3 regions of the Staphylococcus sp. Z5-21 genome follow, and region 3 is predicted to be linked to each of the others. Evidence: predicted binding sites of a transcription regulator. Region 3 holds the regulator's gene; each other region holds the start of a gene.
What was found. Region 3 encodes Rex, which represses fermentation and respiration genes when NADH is low (regulators of the CRP and FNR family bind a similar motif). Its sites were predicted from a motif close to TTGTGAAATATTTCACAA; they were not measured.
Positions count from the first base shown of each region.

Region 1: the regulator Rex is predicted to act here: its motif matches at 3,248-3,265, upstream of M1D64_RS05240 (L-lactate dehydrogenase).
Region 2: the regulator Rex is predicted to act here: its motif matches at 2,197-2,214, upstream of M1D64_RS02970 (formate/nitrite transporter family protein).

Region 1 is NZ_CP096462.1:1,037,925-1,045,248, reverse strand. It holds gene mnmL (tRNA modification radical SAM protein MnmL/YtqA) at 72-1,025, shown strand; gene mnmM (tRNA 5-(aminomethyl)-2-thiouridylate-methyltransferase MnmM) at 1,022-1,582, shown strand; gene M1D64_RS05245 (transcriptional regulator, SarA/Rot family) at 1,702-2,103, opposite strand; gene M1D64_RS05240 (L-lactate dehydrogenase) at 2,254-3,210, opposite strand; gene M1D64_RS05235 (alpha/beta fold hydrolase) at 3,446-4,270, opposite strand; gene M1D64_RS05230 (proline dehydrogenase family protein) at 4,537-5,538, shown strand; gene ribH (6,7-dimethyl-8-ribityllumazine synthase) at 5,803-6,261, opposite strand; gene M1D64_RS05220 (bifunctional 3,4-dihydroxy-2-butanone-4-phosphate synthase/GTP cyclohydrolase II) at 6,275-7,324, opposite strand, start outside.
Region 2 is NZ_CP096462.1:638,357-645,680, forward strand. It holds gene M1D64_RS02950 (HAD-IA family hydrolase) at 1-456, shown strand, start outside; gene M1D64_RS02955 (hypothetical protein) at 461-652, shown strand; gene M1D64_RS02960 (hypothetical protein) at 700-885, opposite strand; gene M1D64_RS02965 (hypothetical protein) at 882-1,241, opposite strand; gene M1D64_RS02970 (formate/nitrite transporter family protein) at 1,298-2,143, opposite strand; gene M1D64_RS02975 (amino acid permease) at 2,575-3,963, shown strand; gene M1D64_RS02980 (alkaline phosphatase) at 4,221-5,654, shown strand; gene M1D64_RS02985 (MurR/RpiR family transcriptional regulator) at 5,750-6,625, opposite strand; gene M1D64_RS02990 (PTS transporter subunit EIIC) at 6,627-7,324, opposite strand, start outside.
Region 3 is NZ_CP096462.1:875,283-882,606, reverse strand. It holds gene M1D64_RS04260 (LacI family DNA-binding transcriptional regulator) at 1-707, opposite strand, end outside; gene M1D64_RS04255 (sulfurtransferase TusA family protein) at 853-1,077, opposite strand; gene M1D64_RS04250 (YeeE/YedE family protein) at 1,099-2,187, opposite strand; gene M1D64_RS04245 (redox-sensing transcriptional repressor Rex) at 2,403-3,050, opposite strand; gene M1D64_RS04240 (ABC-F family ATP-binding cassette domain-containing protein) at 3,196-5,124, shown strand; gene M1D64_RS04235 (MutS-related protein) at 5,489-7,090, shown strand; gene M1D64_RS04230 (VOC family protein) at 7,200-7,324, opposite strand, start outside.

The DNA of each region.
Region 1 (7,324 bases), 160 kb from region 3:
ACTTTAAACACTATATCATTAAAATATGTTAAAATCTTTAACTAGAATGAATTTAGAAAGGAAAATGTTATATGGGACAATTCTTCCCTTACGCATTCGAGAATAAAAGATATCATACATGGAATTATCATTTAAAAAATAAATTTGGACAAAAAATATTTAAAGTTGCAATTGATGGAGGATTTGATTGTCCAAATAGAGATGGTACCGTTGCACATGGTGGCTGTACATTTTGTTCAGCAGCTGGTAGCGGTGACTTTGCAGGTAATCGTGTAGATCCAATCGATGTACAATTTAAAGAAATAAAAGATAGAATGCATGAAAAATGGCACGATGGCCAATACATCGCCTACTTCCAAGCTTTTACAAATACACATGCACCCGTAGAGGTATTGCGTGAAAAATATGAAACTGCATTGAAAGAGCCTGGTGTAGTTGGTTTATCCATAGGTACACGTCCAGACTGTTTACCTGATGATGTAGTCGAGTATTTAGCAGAATTGAATGAACGTACTTACTTATGGGTTGAACTAGGTCTTCAAACAATACACCAAGAAACATCTGATTTAATCAATCGCGCACATGATATGAAAACTTATTATGAAGGTATTGCCAAACTACGCAAACATAATATAAACATTTGTACGCATATTATAAATGGTTTACCTGGTGAAGATTATAATATGATGATGGAAACTGCACGAGAAGTCGCTCAAATGGACGTACAAGGTATAAAAATACATTTACTTCACCTATTAAAAGGAACGCCAATGGTTAAGCAATATGATAAAGGCATGCTAGAATTTATGTCACAAGATGAATACACTAAATTAGTGTGTGATCAGTTAGAAATCATACCAAAAGAAATGATCGTTCATAGAATTACCGGTGATGGTCCAATCGATTTAATGGTAGGTCCTATGTGGAGTGTTAACAAATGGGAAGTTCTCAATGAAATTGATAATGAACTTGCTCGCCGAGATTCATACCAAGGAAAATATTTTGAAAGCACAGTTAAGTCATGAAACTTGAACGCATTCTCCCTTTTGCTAGAACATTAATTCAACAACACGTATCAGATGACAGTATCGTGATCGATGCTACATGCGGTAACGGTAATGATACACATTTTCTTGCCCAACAAGTTCCAAACGGTAATGTCTATGCTTTTGATATACAAGATGAAGCTATTAAGCAGACACAACTTAAGATTCATGATTTTAACAATGTCACTATCGTTCAAGATAGCCATGCAAATATCCAATCATATATTCCAAATTATCAACAAGGTAAAATTGACGCAGCGATTTTTAACTTAGGTTATTTACCAAAAGGAGATAAATCCATTGTTACACAAGCCGAAAGTACAATTGCTGCCATAAATGCAATATTTAATATTTTATCCATAGAAGGCATCATTATTCTTGTTATTTATCATGGCCATGATGAAGGCAAATTGGAGCGAGATGCTATTCTAGATTATTTGGAACAATTCGATCAAAATAAAGCACATATTCTAAAATATCAATTTATCAATCAACAAAATAATCCACCATTTATTTGTGCGATAGAAAAAAGATAAATTCTATCATTTAGTTTTCCTAAAGCACACGCTTTAAAAATAAAAAAAGCTGCCAATAAAAGTATTTAAACTTTGTTGGCAGCTTTTTTGTGTAAATTACACTGTAAAATTCATAATTCCTATAGATTTAAGATAGATTTAAGACTGTTTTGAATAGTAGATGAGTTAGAATCAATTTCTTCTTTAAAAAAGTTTAAAAGACTTTCCCTTTGATCTTTTAAATCTTCATTAAAATGGATAATAACTGTACGTTCGTCGTTTTGTGGTCTTTCTTTAATAATCCACGCTTTTTCAACTAAATCATTGTACGTACGTGTACGTTTGTATGATTTAATATGAACAAAGTCATCCATTTCTTTTAAAGTCATTGACCCTTCTTTCCAAAGTGTCAAAAGGATTAAAATTTCTTCTTTTGACATTTTATATTGCTTTTGAACTTTGTCAAAAATATCCTCGATATCTTTCAACACAGATTCTAATTGCAAAACGCCATCCACTTTTTCAGTAAATGTCTTCCCCATAGTGTAATCCCCCAATCATAGTATAAAGTTTAAACATGTAAAATTAATTTCAAAAAATCATCAATCACTGTAAAATAAATTCTACACTGAATAAATATTAGAATTTTTAATAAAATTAATCTTATATACAGTTTAAATTTAAACTATGAATTATGCAATTAAATGAGATATTTTATTTTGCATTTCTTTCAAAATACCAACAGAACGGGTAAATAAAGTTTTTTCTTCATCGTTTAACGGTATTTCAAAAACTTCTACCGCACCTTGTCTGTTAATTTTTGTAGGGACACCTATATAGACATCTTCTTGACCATATTCACCTTCTAAACGACTGGATACGGTAAGCACTAAATTTTGATTATTTAAAATCGCTTTAGTTATATGCACTAATCCCATAGCAATGCCATAATATGTTGCACCTTTAGCTTGAATAATGTCATAGGCTGCATCTCGTGTATTAACAAATATTTCTTCTATTCTATGTTGTTTTTCAGGATCATCTTTTAACAATTGGTATAATGGCTGTCCTGCAATATTTGCTTGTGACCAAACAGCTAGTTCAGAGTCTCCATGTTCCCCAATGATTTGTCCATGAACACTTCTATCAGAAACGCCAAATTCTTCAGCTAATTCATATTTGAATCGTGCCGTATCTAAAATCGTACCTGATCCAATTACTTTTTCTTTAGGTAATCCAGAAACTTGTTGTGTTACATAGGTAAGTACATCAACAGGGTTAGTGGCTACTAAGAAAATCCCATTAAATCCAGATGCCATAACTTCAGAAACAATCGATTTAAATATTTTTGTATTCTTTTCAATTAAATCTAATCTCGTTTCTCCTGGTTTTTGAGCTGCTCCAGCAGTAATCACCACTAAATCAGCATTGTGACATGCTTTATATGAACCAGCTTTAATTTTAACAGGTGAACCTCCATACGGTGCCGCATGGTTTAAGTCCATTACATCACCTTTCACTTTGTCTTCATCTAAATCTATAATAACGAGTTCATCTGCCACACCTTGAGCTACTAATGCAAATGCATAACTTGATCCAACTGCACCATCACCAATTAAAACAACTTTATTACTTTTTATATATTCCATCACAGAACGCTCCTCACATGAAAATTAATAATTTATATTGTGATTTATTTCACAATATAAATATATCAGTTCCTCCGAGCATTTGCAATAGTTATTTGTAATTTATTTCACAAAAATATTAATTATAAGTTACAATAAAAATCAAATATAAAAAACGGTGAAATCATATCCTTTTAAAATTAGGATACAAATCCACCGCTTTTGCCACTTACTGTATTATCATTGTATTCAGGTACTATGAAACTTCATTTTCATCATGTACTATAAATCCATTGTTACTTGCACTATTATTTAAAAACGCTAAAATATATCGCATGACTTCATCACGTTCAGGCTCGTTATGAATTTCATGATATAATCCTTCCCACGCTTTAAAATAAAGTTCTTCTGTCATTATTTTATCTTTTATTAAATCCATTGCGCTTATATCTGCAACTCTATCTTCTGTACCGTACATTAATAATAACGGCAATGATTTTACATCTTTTAAATGGTTGACTGTCTCTTTCATAATTTCAATAATCTGTTTATACCAGTAGTAAGTTACTTTATTTAACATCAATTGATCTTTATTCGTCTCTTCTATAACTTCTTCGTTTCTTGTTAAATCTTCAACTGTGATACCAACTTTAAATCGAGTATCTTTCGCAATTTTACCTATATTAGAAATAATTTTATCTTTTCTAGATTTATTACTTTTCTTAAATTCTAAAAGTGGTGAAAGCAACATCAGGCCTTCAATCGGCACTTCTGTTTTTTCTAATAAATTTAAGACAATCAAACCACCAAGACCTATACCTAGGACATAAGTTGGAATTTTATATTCATTTGCGATTCTAATCCATTCAAGTATATGCTCATGATATACATCAAAATTATCAATTTGACCTTTATTTGAACGTGATGTTTGCCCTTGTCCTGGCAAATCGCCCATAATAACATGATATCCATTTCGGCGAAGCATCGTAATCACATATGCATATCTTCCAGTATGTTCAAGCATGTTATGTGCAATTACTACGACACCTTTTGCTTCATTTTCGGTTTCCCATTTCCACATAATCCATACTTCCCCTTCTACATTTAAATTCATTACGCTTATTGTATCAAAATACGCTATGCTTTTTCCATTTTAAACATATTAAATAAACATAAAACTAAATTTATTTCCCACAATAAATTTCTTATTTCTGTTCAATACATATCTCATGAGTGTATATTGAAATTTAAAGTGTAATATATTTTATTGCAAACGATTTCATTACTATTAGATTCATGCTACACTATTATTGAAACATAGCTATAAGCGGAATGGGAGGAATTAATATGCCAATTGTGAAAGATTTCTTTATCGGATTATCAAATAATTCGTTTTTAAATAAGACTGCCAAGGAAGTAGGACCCATGTTTGGGGCGAATAAAGTCGTTGCGGGTAATACGATTAAATCCTTGATAGACACAATTGAACGTTTAAACAACAAGGGAATTACAGTGACTGTTGATTGTCTTGGAGAGTTTGTCGTAACTGAAGGTGAAGCTATCCAAGCTAAAGATCAAATTTTGGAAGTCATGTATGCCATTTATAATCATAGTTTAAATGGACATATGTCTGTGAAATTAAGCCAACTAGGTTCAGAGTTTGATATAGATCTTGCTTACCGTAATTTACGAGAAATATTATTGAAAGCAAATGAATTTGATAATATGCATATTAATATCGATACTGAAAAGTATGATAGCTTGTTTGATATCACTCAAGTATTAGATCGATTAAAAGGTGAATTTAAAAATGTTGGTACAGTCATTCAAGCATATTTATATAAAGCTGATGCGCTCATAGATAAATATCCTGAACTAAGATTACGCATGGTTAAAGGTGCATATAAAGAAAATGAAGTTATTGCTTTTCAAACAAAAGAAGAAATCGACGAAAACTACATACGTTTAATAAAAAAAAGATTGTTAAGTGCTAAAAACGTTACTTCTATCGCTACACACGATGATAAAATCATTACACAAATCAAACAATTTATTAAAGATAATAAAATTGATAAAGATCGTTATGAATTTCAAATGTTATACGGCTTTCGCTCCGATTTAGCAGAACAAATTGCCGGCGAAGGCAACAATTTCTGCATTTATGTGCCATATGGAGATGATTGGTTCAGTTACTTTATGAGAAGATTAGCTGAAAGACCACAAAATTTGAATTTAATGTTTAAAGAATTGTTAAAACCAGATATATTGAAAAAAGTAGGCACTATTGCTGGCATATTTGCTGGCGTTGTAGCTACAGGTTCAATACTATATAGAGTACTTAAAAAATAATCAATTCAATGTTCAATATATAAATAATTATTTTAAAACAATTCACTTTTTAAACACTACATCTAAGTAATCATACGAGCACAAATTTTAAGTTCAATGATGTTTAAAAAGATTTACATATCCGAATTCTAATTTAGATAGTCATTGAATTTATTATAAAAACAAAGAACGCCAAAGCTGTCATGTCTTTGGCGTTCTACTAATTTAATATAATTGAAAAACGATACGATATTAAAAATTGATAAGCATTAGACAAGTTTAACTTTATATTTCTCTTAATAAATTAGCCATTTCTATCGCACCTACTGCTGCTTCTGCACCTTTATTACCTGCTTTCGTACCTGCACGTTCTACTGCTTGTTCAATATTTTCTGTAGTTAAAATACCGAATATGACTGGCGTATCAGTAACATCATTCGCTTTTGAAACACCCTTGGCTACTTCGTTACAAACGTAATCGTAATGAGACGTTGATCCTCTAATAACACAACCTAGAGTGATAACTGCATCATAATCATTTTTCTTAGCTAATTTTTTAGCTACTAAAGGAATTTCAAATGCTCCTGGTACGTATGCTACATCGATATTAGCTTCCGGTACTTCATGTCTAATTAATGTATCTTTTGCACCATCTAATAATCGATTAGTAATAAAATCATTAAATCTACTTACAACAATCGCTACTTTTAAATCTGAACCTACTAATTTACCTTCAAAATTCATTGTTCATTACCTCCTATATTAAGTGACCCATTTTTTCTTTTTTTGTATTCATATAATCCTGATTGTATGCATTGGCTGGTACGATGAGTTCAATTCTCTTCGCAATATGAATACCATATGATTCTAAACTTTCAAATTTTTTCGGATTATTACTTAATAAATTTACACTGTCCACACCAAAATATTTTAATATTTGGGCAGCATTTTGATAATCTCTTAAATCTTCTTCAAATCCTAATGCAATATTTGCAGAAACTGTATCATAACCCTGTTCGATTAATTCGTAAGCTTTCAACTTATTAATTAAGCCTATGCCTCTACCCTCTTGAGGAAGATACAGTATCATGCCACCATGCTCTGCTATATATTTCATCGATGCTGCTAATTGTTCACCACAATCACATCGTTGACTATGAAAAATGTCGCCAGTTAAACATGCTGAATGGATTCGAACATTTTCAGTTTTATTAATGTCGCCATTAGCGATAACAACAATATCTTCTTCGCTATTATCTGTAGTAAAGCCATACATATCAAAGTTACCGTATTCTGTTGGCATCTTAACTTTTGCTTTTGCATCTAGTTTAGAAATTGAAGATTTTCGATACTTTTCTAAGTCTTCAATAGAAATCATAACTAAACCATGCGTTTCTTTAAATGCTTCTAATGACGCTCCTTTTGCCATTGTCCCATCTTCATCCATAATTTCACAAATTAATGCTGCTGGTTTAGCGCCAGTTAATTTAGCTAAATCCACAGACGCTTCAGTATGACCACGTCTTGATAGCACACCATTATCTTGTGCAATTAAAGGGAATAAATGACCCGGTTTATTAAAATCAGATCCAGTAGCTTGCTCATCGATCAATGCTCTCGCTGTCATTGTTCTTTCGTCTGCACTAATGCCAGTTGTTGTTTGTATGTGATCAACACTTACCGTAAACTGTGTGCCATAAACATCAGAATTATGCGTGACCATAGGATTTAGATCCAACTTTTCAGCAATTGCATTACTGATTGGTGCACAAATTAATCCTTTACCATAGGTCGCCATAAAATTAAC
Region 2 (7,324 bases), 240 kb from region 3:
AATAAAAATAAAATTTATGAAGAGCATCATGAAACAAGTGTGGATTTACCGATTATTGAATCTGTACAAAAGTTAATGGATTATTGTAAACAACGCCATATATCAATGGCAATCGCAACAAGTAGTTATCGAGAAGATATTCTGCCAACATTTAAAAACTTAGGTTTAGATGCTTATATAGATATTATTGTAGGACGTGAGGATGTTGCAGCAATTAAACCGAATCCAGATCCATATTTAACAGCAGTGCAAAAACTAAATTACAATCCTACGAATTGTCTTGCGTTAGAAGACTCTGTTAATGGTGCCACGGCTGCTGTTACCGCAGGATTAGATGTCATTGTTAATACAAACGAGATGACAGAATTACAAGATTTTAATGAGGTTGCTTATATAGGAAAAGATTTATCTGCAGAAGAGATTATAAAATTATGTTTTGAAAATAATAGGGGTTAATACTATGAATGGTTATTTGATATTGTTTTTCTTAGGTGGACCTATCGTATTAGCGATTGGTAATTTAGTACTAGGACCTATTTTTAATAAAAAGATACCGTTTCATATTCATTTCCGTTCGTTTATGGTGGGTACTTTAGTTTATTTATTAGGCGCAGCAGCGCTTTATTATTTTGTCTTACAAAATCAATTTTGATATTAAAAAAGGCTGTCGTGTTAAAACACGGCAGCCTTTTTATGTTTCTATGATAAAAATTTAAATAGAAGTGTTACGATAACAAGAATAAGTAGAATCGCATCGATTCCCACCATAATGGCAAAACGAGGATTCTTTTCACCTGTTTCTTTTGATTTTTTAACAGCTTTAAGGTTGGGTATCAAACTTACGATTAACAAAATCATAACAACAACGCCTAAGATAATACTCATGATTTGTCACCACCATTTTTATTTTTTGCAATAAATTCCCATACATAACCAGCAATAATCCCGAGAATTAAGCCAATGACAATACCTACTTTCAGAGCGGAGAATATCGCACTAATGAGTATTGCAATAAGTAATGCGATTGGAATGGTTATTCCAAATTTATATTTTCTTTCAGGTGAATTTACTATAGAGAAAAGCACAAAATATAAAATGCCAAAGACAACGATGACAAGTATACTTTTTAATATGAGTTGCCCAATGGAACTATCGGAACCACTAAAATAATTTAATACGAAAAATAACACACCAAAAATGATGGAAATAGTAATTGTACGTTTCAGTAAGTGTTGATTCATATAAAACTCCTTTGTAATCAAATCTAATAAAGAGTATACCATACAACGTATTTAAGTTAATGTTTCACTGGTTTAGTTGATACTTCGTGATCATATTGATGGTGATCATTTAAATATGCATAGAATAAACCTATAATTAAACCACCCCCGATATAATTCCCAATACCTGCACCAATCAGATTGATAACTGCAGGAGTTAAAGCTAATACGTTACTATGATAAATGAGACCGCCTGCGAAAAGGACAGTATTGTATACGACATGTTCATAACCCATAAATGCAAAAATTGACACACCAAACATCATGACAAACATTTTAGCTAAAATATCATCTATTTGCATCGCAATGACTAAAGAAATATTAATGAAGAAATTTGCAAAAATACCTTTAATTAATATCGCTATCAAACTTGAAGATAATGTTTTATGTTCAATGGTTGCCTCTAATTGCGTAAACATATCAACTGTCATAACATCAGAGCCTTTTAATATAAGAAAGAAAACTAGGCCACCTAAGGCATTCCCAATGAAGCAAAGCATGAAGATTTTTAAAACACGAGTTGGACTGATAACGCGATAATATAAACCAACAGTAAAATACATAAAGTTGCTTGTCAGTAGCTCTGAATTTGTAAATAGTATTAAAACAAGCGCAAAACTAAATGCGACAGCAGCCACTGAATTGATAACACCTGTAGGAACATGTGTATCAAGAGAAGCTTTAATAAGTAATACAAATACTGTGATGACACCTAATATAAATCCAGCCATGATGGCGCGAAGTAAATAACGTTTGAAATAAAAACTTTGAAGTATATCCTTTGTTCTTATTGTATCTACTACATGATTTATCCAAGATTTACCGTAAAAGACTTTATCCCATTTAACATTTTTTTCGTTCACTTTATTATCCTCACTTTCTTTAATTAAGCATAGTATACTACGAAGTGATTAAATTGTGAATATTTTCACAAAATATATTTTGATAAGCTATAAAGTATTTAAGCGATGTTTGAATAAAATGAATTTTCCTTATGAACCTCAATCATTGAATATCATGCGCAAAGTACTGATGGATAGTGATATGGTGCTTTCTTTAAAACCTATTTATATAGGTGTTTAAAACCTATATTTAAAAAATGTAGGATTGAAGTAATAAAATAATAAAAAAAGACTTTGCTTTTTTTACTAAAATCGCATACAATTAATGACGGTAAATGTAAGCCCTTACATAATTCAAAATAATTGTTTAAATTTTTTGAATTTATAGTATAATAGCGACATAATAAGTGAAATGAAATTTACTTATATTTGAAAGAGATGGGGTTTGAATGATGGAAGAAAATAATGAATTACAAAGGGGATTAGGTGCTCGTCAAATGCGTATGATCGCTCTCGGCGGAACAATCGGTGTTGGATTGTTTATGGGGGCAACCAGCACTATAAAATGGACAGGTCCTTCTGTGATATTCGCATATTTAATTGCAGGTATCTTTTTATTCTTAGTAATGAGAGCAATGGGAGAAATGGTTTACTTACATCCAACTTCTGGTTCTTTTGCTAACTTTGCAAGTGATTACATACATCCAGTGGCAGGGTACTTAACAGCTTGGAGTAATATATTCCAATGGGTTGTTGTAGGAATGAGTGAGGTCATTGCCGTTGGAGAATATATGAACTACTGGTTCCCAGATTTACCACAGTGGATTCCTGGTGTTATTGTGGTTGCACTATTAGCAGGTGCAAACCTTGTATCTGTTAAGGCGTTCGGTGAATTTGAATTCTGGTTTGCAATGATTAAAGTTGTAACAATTATATTAATGATTGTTGCTGGCTTTGGATTAATTTTCTTTGGACTTGGTAATGGTGGAGAAGCGATCGGCTTATCTAATTTATGGTCACATGGTGGTTTCATGCCTAATGGTTGGATTGGATTCTTCTTTGCGCTATCAATTGTTATTGGTTCATATCAAGGTGTGGAATTAATTGGTATTACAGCTGGTGAGACGAAAGATCCGCAGAAAAATATTAAAAGTGCGGTTAATGGTGTTATCTGGCGTATATTAATTTTCTATATTGGTGCAATTTTTGTGATTGTTACTGTTTATCCATGGGATGAATTAGGAAACATAGGTAGTCCTTTTGTAGCAACATTTGCGAAAGTAGGTATTACCTTTGCAGCTGGTTTAATTAACTTTGTTGTATTGACTGCAGCAATGTCAGGTTGTAACTCAGGTATATTCAGTGCTAGTCGTATGACATTGAACTTATCTCAAAAAGGCATGTTACCTAAATTCTTTGGTAAAGTTATGAAAAATGGTGTTCCAATTTGGACTGTACTTGCCATTGCAATGGGTATTTTAATTGGTGCATTATTAAATGTTATCTTACCTTTATTCATTAAAGGTGCAGACAGTATTTTTGTTTACGTATATAGTGCGTCAATCTTACCTGGTATGGTACCGTGGTTTATGATTTTAATTAGTCATTTAAGATTTAGAAAAAATCATCCTGACGAATTAGATGGTCACCCGTTCAAGATGCCTGGTGGTGCTATAACAAACTATATTACGATGGCATTCTTTATAATGGTATTGATCGGTATGTTGTTTAATAAAGAAACCGTCGTTTCAGTTGTAATTGGTATTATATTCTTATTATTTATGACATTATTCTTTTTCTTAAAAGGCTATCATAAATTGAGTAAAGACAAACTGATATAAGTAAAGTAAATATCAGAAATAGCTTGAATGCTTATTGAAGTATAACGAGTCTGAGACAAAAATAGATGTCTCAGGCTCTGTTTGTTTTTTTATTAAAATAATTTCAACATAAAAGGTTTCATATTTATTAATAAGCTATTTATATTCATAATATAGTTAATTTACAGAAAATTAACTATATTAAAATGTTCACTCAAAACTAGTGTTTTAAACTGAATGTGTAGCACGATAATACATATTAAAGGAGTTATTAATTTATGAAAATCTTCAATAGGTTAGCAACTATTTCTGTAGCAAGTGCAATTGTGGCTAGTACAGCATTGGGGAGTGCACAACCAACTTATGCATCAAGCGGAGGACAAGATTCAAATCAAAATGATGAAGTTTCATATATGGGAAATACTAAAAATCCTAAAAATGTGATTTTCCTTGTGGGCGATGGTATGGGACCTTCATATAACTCTGCATACCGTTATTTTGCAGATAATCCTGAAACAAAAGAAATGGATAAAACAGCATTTGATCATTATTTAGCAGGCAACCAACGTACAAATTCAGATGATCCAAAAGAAAATGTAACGGATTCAGCTGCAGGGGCAACTGCTTTTAGTTCTGGTCATAAAACATTTAATGGTGCAATTGGTGTTGATGAAAATAAAAAGGATGTTAAAACTGTTTTAGAACAAGCTAAAGAAAATGGTAAGTCAACTGGACTTGTGTCTACTGCTGAACTTACGGATGCTACACCAGCAGCTTATGCGGCACATGTTGATGATCGTGATAAAAAAGACGAAATTGCGCAACAATTTTATAATGATAAAATAAATGGCCAACACAAAGTGGACGTGCTACTTGGTGGCGGTGCTGAATATTTCGGAAAAGAGAATGGTAACCTCACAGATAAATTCAAAAAAGATGGTTATGATATTGTGAAGAATAAATCGCAAATGCAAAACTCTAATAGCAAGCAAATACTAGGTTTATTTGCAGATAATGACATGCCTTTACAAATTGATGCATCAAAACAAAATCCAAAACTTGTTGATATGACAGATACTGCTGTTAATAAATTGAAACAAAATGATAAAGGATTCTTCTTAATGGTAGAGGGTGCTTCAATTGATAAATCTGGTCATCCTAATGATGTTACTGGCGTAATGTCTGAAATGCAAGGTTTTGAAAAAGCATTTGACTATGCAACACAATACGCTAAAGCAAATCCAGATACGCTAGTCGTTGCGACTGCTGACCATTCAACAGGTGGTTTATCCATTGCTAAGGGTAAAGACTACGTTTGGAATCCAGATGCCATTCACTCAATGAAACATTCAGGTTCTTATATGACAAAGCAAATTGCTAGTGGTAAAGACGCTGCGAAAGTCATTAAAGAGGGTTATGGATTTGATGTAAAACAAAGTCAAATTGATAAAATTAATGAAGAAGCTAAAAAATTAAAAGATCTTGATGAAGATGACGAAAAATATAAAGATCAATTACAAAAACTACAAGATGCAGTACAAAAACCAATTAACGATAAGTCTAACACTGGATGGACAACGTATGGTCATACTGGTGAAGATGTAAATACTTATGCATTTGGTCCAGGTAGTGACCGATTCCAAGGTAACATTGATAATACAGATAATGCCAAAAACATCTTTGATTTTTTCAAAAATGATCAATCATCTTAATTCAATTTCATAACTAAGAAAACAAATAAAACACTTTCTCTAAGTTCACAATACAATGTGATCATTAGGGAAAGTGTTTTATTTGTAAAAAGTAATTAGTGTTTAAACCGAATGGTAGATAAATGCTTACGATAATTATCTAAAGCCATTTTAGATTGTGTAATTGAATCCAGTGCACTTTGGTAATTTAAGGCAATATAGCGATAATATAAAATATCAACAGTAAACAATTGTGCGAATAGAGATGTCGTGGCAGCCATGCGCAATTCATTTTCATCTGTTTGACCATAAATAATGGTGTAATCTGATATTTTAGCAACTGGATTATCATTTGAACTAGAAATTGTAATAATAGGTATCGTATAATCTTTAGCGACTTTTGCCATGGATTGCATTTCGCTATGACTACCTTGATTCGTAACAAAAATAATACAGTCACGTTCATCATGGGTAGCTAGCGTCGACATGAATAAATGCGTCTCTTGAAGTAGACGAACATTAAGTCCTATGCGCGATAATTTTTGGAAAAGGTCAGTCACTATCACGAGAGAGGCACCATAGCCAAATAGAAAGATTGTACGTGCACGCTTCATCGTATCACATATGTAATCTATCATTTGGTCATCAATATGATTAGATACATAATTCATCGTATCAGTGACACGAGATAACATTTTGTTTTTAAGTGTATCTACAGATTCATTATCTACAAGTTCTAGATGATTATTGTTAATTGCATTATTAGGTAAATAACGAGATATAGCGATTTTAAGCTCTTGAAATCCTTTTCCAGTTATTTTCTTACTAAATCTAACAATGGATGCTGTACTTGTATCAATTTCATTTGATAAATCTTGGACAGACATATTTATCATTTTATGCGGTGTATTTAGTATGAAGTCAGCGATTTTTTTCTCGCTTTTAGTTAATTGATTATAATTGCTATCAATTTTATAAAGTACGTTGGTCATTTTAATCACCTAGTGTATCAGATTCTCGCATAGCTTTCGTTGTACCAAAGAAATAGGTGAATATGAAACCACCTGCATATGCTGCGAGTAGTCCTGCAATGTAACCTAAATACATATGATCTGAAATCAAAGGTAATAAAGAAATACCACTTGGTCCAATTGCAGTTGCGCCTATGTGACCAATACCACCTATGACTGCACCGCCAATACCGCCACCAATACAAGCAGTAATGAATGGCTTGCCTAGTGGTAATGTCACACCATAAATTAATGGCTCTCCAATGCCTAAAAATCCTACTGGCAAAGCACCTTTCAGTGTGTCTCTTAAGGTTGTATTTTTACGACATCTTACCCAAAGTGCAAGCGCTGCACCAACTTGTCCAGCACCTGCCATTGCTGCAATAGGAAGTAAATAAGTAGCACCTGTTTGATTAATCATTTCAATGTGAATAGGCGTAAACATATGATGTAATCCTAACATAACTAATGGTAGGAAGAATGCACCGATAATAAAGCCGCTAAAGACGCCGCCAATATCGATGATGCCGTTAATCACAGTAACAAGTCCGTCAGAAACGAACCCAGCTAAAGGCATAAATATAAAGATTGTTAACAAACCAATGATAAATAAAGTGATTGTAGGCGTAACAATAATGTCGATTGAATTAGGGACGATTTTATGTAGACGTTTCTCTATAA
Region 3 (7,324 bases):
ATGGCATCAAAATGTGGATATTTTTGTAATACGCTAGCTACGTCTGGTTTGGCTTCTTGATAGTTAAAAGATGTTATCGAAATACTGGGCTCAATACCATGAACTTTAAGTCCATCGATAAATCCTTGCTTTCTATATATACCTACAGCCGTATCTGTCTCCGTAACACCAAAAAATTGAATATCCTTATAGCCCTGTTTTCCCAGTGTATCTCCAACAAGATAACCAGCTTGATAATCATCGTGAACAATACAATGTAATTGTTCATGAGTTTGACCAACAATGATCACAGGTACATTGATTTTATGAATCACTTCTAAATGTTTATCTGTAATATCTGTGGCCATAAAGATAATCCCGTCCACTTTACTTCTGTAAAAAGTCTCTAGTGCATCTAGTTCTAAATCTGAATTCAAATTGGTGTAATTAAGCAATAGCCTATAATTTTGTTTATCGCATATCGTTTTAACACCTTTAATCGTTTCATCAACTGCAAACGAATTCATTCTTGGTATGATAGCGCCTATCATATTTGTACGATATGCTCTTAAGCTTTGTGCGAATTGATTCGGCTGATAATCATGTTCATGTATGATTTTATCTAATTTTTCTTTTGTTTTCATACTTACCGAGCCATCATTTAAATATCTAGAAACTGTACTTTTAGAGACACCGGCTAGTTTTGCTATATCATCAATATTTTTCATAGTTTCTCACTCTCATTACTTCACTATTATGAACAATATCAATTCTATCATAATGGAATCGCTTTAAATACTATTTAAATTAAAAACCAATTTGCTTCAATCAAGGTATACTACCTTAGATTAAACAAATTGGTTTAATGTATATTTAAGCTTTTTGAATTGTAATCGTCCATGAAGCATCGTCTAATTGTTCGTAATTCGTTACGGGGTAACCTTGCTCTGCTGCCCAATTAGGTAATGCTTCTGTTGCTTGTGTACAATCGAAGTCAATTTTTAATTCTTCACCATTGTCTAATGTATTCATTTTCTTTTGTGCTTCTATTAATGGAAATGGACAAACCATTCCAACTGTACCTAATTCATGTACCATATCGTATTACCTCCATTTTAATTATGATGTTTGCGTTTGTGATGAAACTTTCGTGTTTGAAGTTTGGCTTTGTGCTTTTTTCATTGGTCTAATAAATACAAAATAACTCATTGTCCATGCGCCTAATATCATTGAAGCAAGTGCAATCCAGCCTTTCCATGACATTGTCGCTGTCTCAACTAAACCATTCCCTATAGAGCAACCACCTGCTACAGATGCACCAAATCCCATTAACACACCGCCTATAATACTATTGCGTATTGTTTTTTTATCCGGTAATCTCCATTTAAACTCTTTAGCACCTTTAGCCGCAATATAAGAGCCAAAGAATATACCTAGAACCAGGAAGACACCCCAGTCCAATAATTTCAAGTCACCCGTTACAAAAAATTGTACCAAGTTTGCAGAAGGTGTTGTAATACCTAAACCATACATTCTACCAGTTGATTCACTCACTGGCCATGCGAGCAATGCGATAAGTCCTACTGCGATTGCTGCCACAAATGGGTGATATTTTTTCTCAAATAAATAATGACGTATACCTGTGAATTTTTGCTTTAATTTAGGTACTGCAAATTTTGGTTTTGGTTTACGTAATGTTTTTACTACGAAGAATAAAGTGATTACTATGAGTACAATTACGAAAACCCAGGTTGGAATACCTGTTGTTTGTGACATACTCGTATTTACATTAGTAGGTTTATTTAAACCGTTCATTAATGGTAGTAATAAACCAAATTTTGTTGTGGCGGAAGTAAAAGCATAAGCAATTAACGCCATCCAACTACCGATTAGTCCTTCACCAGCTCTATACCATGTTCCTGTAGCACAGCCACCTGCCATAATAATACCTAATCCAAAAATAAATGATCCAATCACTGTACCAATGATAGGATATGTTGACTCTGGTATTTCAACTAATCCTGTTGAAGTTAATAGCAATAAGCCAATACTTTGTACAGAAATCGCAATTAATAAGGCGTAAAACATTTTGTTACTCTTTTGAATATACATATCCCTAAATCCACCAGCTAGACAAAATCGTGTTCGCTGCATAACAAACCCCAATAGAGCGCCTACGACCAGTCCACTGATAATTAACCATGTCATATCATAACCTCTTTCCCGATAAAATCAATAAGATTAATAATATTAGATTTCGTATAAAATTTCAACCTTACAGTTTCACGAAAATTTATTTTAAAAATCAGCTAGCTTTTAAAATAATTAACAACTCGAAGACAAATAAAAAACTAGCTTTCCATAAATACTTTGTCCACATGGTTATCACATGCCGTATTTATCAAAAACTAGTTCATTACATTTTATTTATGACTATAATTCTTCATAAAGAATAATAAAGATTGCAGTTCTATACCCAAATCAATGTGATGTACTTGTACATCGGATGGCGTTTGTACACGACTAGGCGTAAAGTTCAATATACCTTTAACGCCTGCTTTCACTAATGTATCAGCAACCTTCTGAGCCGCTTCCTCAGGCGTTGTCAGAATAACGACATCTATCTGTTCATGCGATAGTATGTCTGTAATTTTTTCAAATGGACTAACTGTCACTTTCCCTATTTGTGTACCAATGACCTCTTCTCGAATATCAAATGCTTCTGTTATTGTCATTTCATCATGTATTGAGAAGTTATATGTTAATAATGCTTTACCTAAGTTCCCTACACCTACAATTGCAATCTTAATTTCATCGTTTTCGCTTATTTCGTTTTTAAAAAAATGTAATAAGCTATCTATATTATAGCCGTAACCCTTTTTACCTAATTCACCAAAATATGAAAAATCCCTACGTATCGTTGCAGAATCAATGTTTAAGCCTTCACTAATTGCTTTTGAATTAACTCTGTCTATACCTTTTGATTTTAATGTATTGACGAATCTATAATATAACGGTAAACGTTTCAATGTAGCACGAGGAATCTTTTCGCTTTGATTAGCCAAGATCATTTCCCCCTATTTCAATGTCTAATACTGTATAATCTTATAATCACTACAACATTATACATGAATGCATCATAAAAATAAACAATGATAGTTTTAACCACAGCGTGAATACTGTAGAATGATAATTGAATAGAGAGGTGCAAATCGGATGATATTATTACAACTTAATGATTTAACAAAGTCATTCGACGGTGAAGATATTTTTAACAATGTGGATTTCGAAGTCAAAACGGGCGAACGTATTGGAATTGTCGGACGTAATGGAGCTGGAAAATCAACATTAATGAAAATAATCGCTGGCGTCGAAGGGTATGATAGTGGTTATGTATCTAAAAGTAAAAATTTAAAACTTGGTTACTTAACACAACAAATGACCTTAGACACAAATCAAACTGTATTTGAAGAAATGTCTAAGACATTTGAAGCAATGAAAAAATTAGAACTAGAAATGAAAAAAGAAACGGATTGGCTTGCACAACATGCCAATGAATACGATACAGAAGCATATAAAATACATATTGATCGTTATGAGTCATTATCAAACACATTTGAACAACAAGATGGCTATCAATATGAAAGTAAAATTAAAACGGTGCTACATGGCTTAAACTTCACTGAATCAGATTTTAATAGACCCATTAATGATTTTAGTGGTGGTCAAAAGACCCGACTATCTTTAGCACAAATGTTACTAAGTGAACCAGATTTATTATTACTCGATGAGCCTACCAACCATTTAGACATGGAAACAACTCAATGGCTAGAAAGTTATTTGAATTATTTTAACGGGGCCATTGTAATCATCAGTCACGATAGATACTTCTTAGATAAAATTGTCACTCAAATATATGATGTAGCACTCGGTGATGTACAACACTATGTAGGAAACTATGCACAATTCATAGAACAACGAGATAAGTATTACGAAAAGCGCATGCAAGCCTATGAAAGTCAACAAGCTGAAATCAAACGCTTAGAAACATTCGTAGAAAAAAACATTGCGCGTGCCTCTACGACTGGGATGGCAAAAAGTCGTCGCAAAAAGTTAGATAAAATCGATCGCATTAATAAACCTATGATTGATGCTAAAAGTACAAATATTCAATTTGATTTCGACCGTAATACAGGTAATGACGTATTCCATATAAAAAATCTAGAGATTGGGTACAATACACCTATTACAAAAGGGATTAATATCGAAGTTACAAAGGGTGATCATATCGCTATTATTGGCCCGAATGGTATAGGTAAATCAACTTTAATTAAAACCATCGCTGGTCTACATGATCAATTAGGCGGCGAAGTCACAACGGGTGCCAATTTAAAAATAGGTTACTATGATCAAAAGCAAGCTGAATTTAAATCAAATAAAACGATCTTAGATTATTTATGGGATCAATACCCTACTATGAATGAAAAAGATATCAGAGCTGTTTTAGGTCGTTTCCTATTCGTTCAAGAAGATGTAAAAAAAATTATTAATGATTTATCTGGTGGAGAAAAAGCACGACTGCAACTCGCTTTATTAATGTTAGAACGTAATAATGTACTCATATTAGATGAGCCTACCAACCATCTAGATATTGATTCTAAAGAGATGTTAGAACAAGCTTTGGATAATTTTAAGGGCACAATTCTTTTTGTTTCACATGACCGTTATTTCATTAATCAACTAGCTAATAAAGTATATGATTTAAATTATGACGGTGGCACGATGTATTTAGGTGATTATCAATACTTCATTGAAAAAGTAGAAGAGCAAGCAGCAATACAAGCGAAAAAAGACTCAGAGAATCCTACTTCACCTGAAATAGAAGCATCAACAACTAATTCTTATATTGATCAGAAAGCTCAGAAACGTGAACAACGTCAAATCGAACGCCAAATTGAAACTTGTGAAGCGGATATTGAGCAATTTGAAGCGCAAATTAATGAAATCAATGAGCAGCTCACATTACCTGATGTATATTCAAACCCTGAAAAAGCGAATGATTTAGCAATATCCAAACAACATACCGAACAAAAATTAGAACAGGTTATGTCTGAATGGGCAGAATTACAAGAAAAGTTAATTTAAACGCTCATCCCATTAAAAAATGAAAGTAGAATTTTCTACTTTCATTTTTTTATTTCATGATTCATCACCAAAACTATTCACACAAAAAAACTTATGATAAAAGCTATCCACAAAGTTATCCTAGTTATCCACAAGTAAAATGTAATGTTTATTTCTATATAAAATTCAGAATTCAATCCCTATCCACACCATTTGCACCGACTTATCCACAAGTTGCGCACTATTTGTTGATAAGTACGCACGTTCCCTATTGACATCATTTTCGTCTCATGTAGTCATAGACAAATCTAGTTTGTGAAACAAATGAGACAATGTCATAATGAACAAGTACAAATTTAAGTTATTGAAAGGAAGTTTTGTAACTATGCCTGCAATTTTATGGTTTATTATTGCATTGATATTAGCCTCCCTATTATTAACGATCATCATGCCTATCATTGAAAATAAAAAATTAATGACAAAGATAAAAATGTTATGGTCAGCACAACGACCATTAGAATCATTCATTAGACCAAATCATAATTATAGTTATCAATTCGATACATATAAGCATAAGCATGATAGCGATGAACTACTCGATGATAAAACCTGGTCCGATTTAAATTTAGATAGTGTGTTCCAAAATATGAATTTTAATTTTACAGCAATTGGTGAAATGAGACTTTTTGCTACATTAAGACAGATGTTTGAAGTAAATAATCAGTCACTCATACATCACTTTAAATCGGATAGTCATTTTAGAAATCAACTGTCATTGCACTTAGCACAAATCGGAAAATCTATTTATCCAATTTTTCCTGATCAAATTGCATTTATAAAACGAAATCACTTTTATATGATTTGTACATATATCCCTATTGTAGGTTTACTTTTATCTTTCATATCACCAAGTGTTGGAATCCCATTAATCATCATTGCTTGTATTTATAATATGATTTTGAGTGGTTTCTTAAAACGGACATTTGAGCAAGATTTAAATTCAATGTTCTATACATCTAATGTTATTAAAAAAGCATATGCAATTCAGCAACTTGAACAAACACCTAGTTTAGATGTTAATTTCAAACATTTTACGACAGCACGTCGTTTTAGTGGAATACTCGGGCGCGTGAATACGAATGATGAAACTTCAATTTTCTCAATGCTTTTTAAATTAATATTTATGTTGGATTACCATTTGTTCCATTTAATTCAAAATAGTTTTAAAACATACGAAGATGAAGTAATGGCCTGTTATGATTATGTAGCAAGTATCGATAATCATTATGCCGTTGCTTTATGGCAAGAAACATTAGATGACTATACCATACCTGAACCATCACAGAATGACTCGATTATATTTGAAAATTTAACCCATCCGCTCATCTCTGATGCAGTACCTAATTCCTTAACGGTAGATCAACATATTTTATTAACTGGTTCTAATGCTTCAGGCAAATCAACATTTATGAAAGCCGTCGCTTTGAATATTGTGTTATCTCAAACAATTCATACTGCAACAGCGCATAAATTTATTTACAAACCAGGGCTTGTTTATACTTCAATGGTTAATCAAGATGATATTTTATCTGGAGATAGTTACTTCATGAGTGAAGTTAAATCGATTAAACGCCTTTTCGATATTCAATCACATAAAAAGATATATGTATTTATTGATGAAATTTTCAAGGGCACCAATACAACGGAACGGATTGCAGCATCAGAATCCGTATTAACTTATTTAAATCATTTACAATCTTTTAGAATCATTGCAGCTACACACGATATTGAGTTATCCACTTTATTAGAAGATACTTATTCAAATTATCATTTTAATGAATCCATCACAGATAATGAAATCTCTTTTGATTTTAAAATTAAAGCAGGCAAAGCTGATACCAGAAATGCGATTGAATTATTACGCATAATGGAATTTCCAAATCATGTTTACCATCGTGCTAAAGCTAAAGCAAATCATAATAATTAAAAATAGGAGCATATGACGTAATCAAAAATCACTTTGATTACATGATATGCTCCATTACTTAAAAAACACTTATTGAATATTAAGCGTATTTTATAATTTGATATACGACTTATTCTGCATTAATCATCCATGTAATACCGAATGGATCGTTGAACATACCATAAAATTCAGACCATTGCGTAGCACCTAATGGCATCGTCACTTCACAACCAGCTTCAACAGCTTTATCAAAAA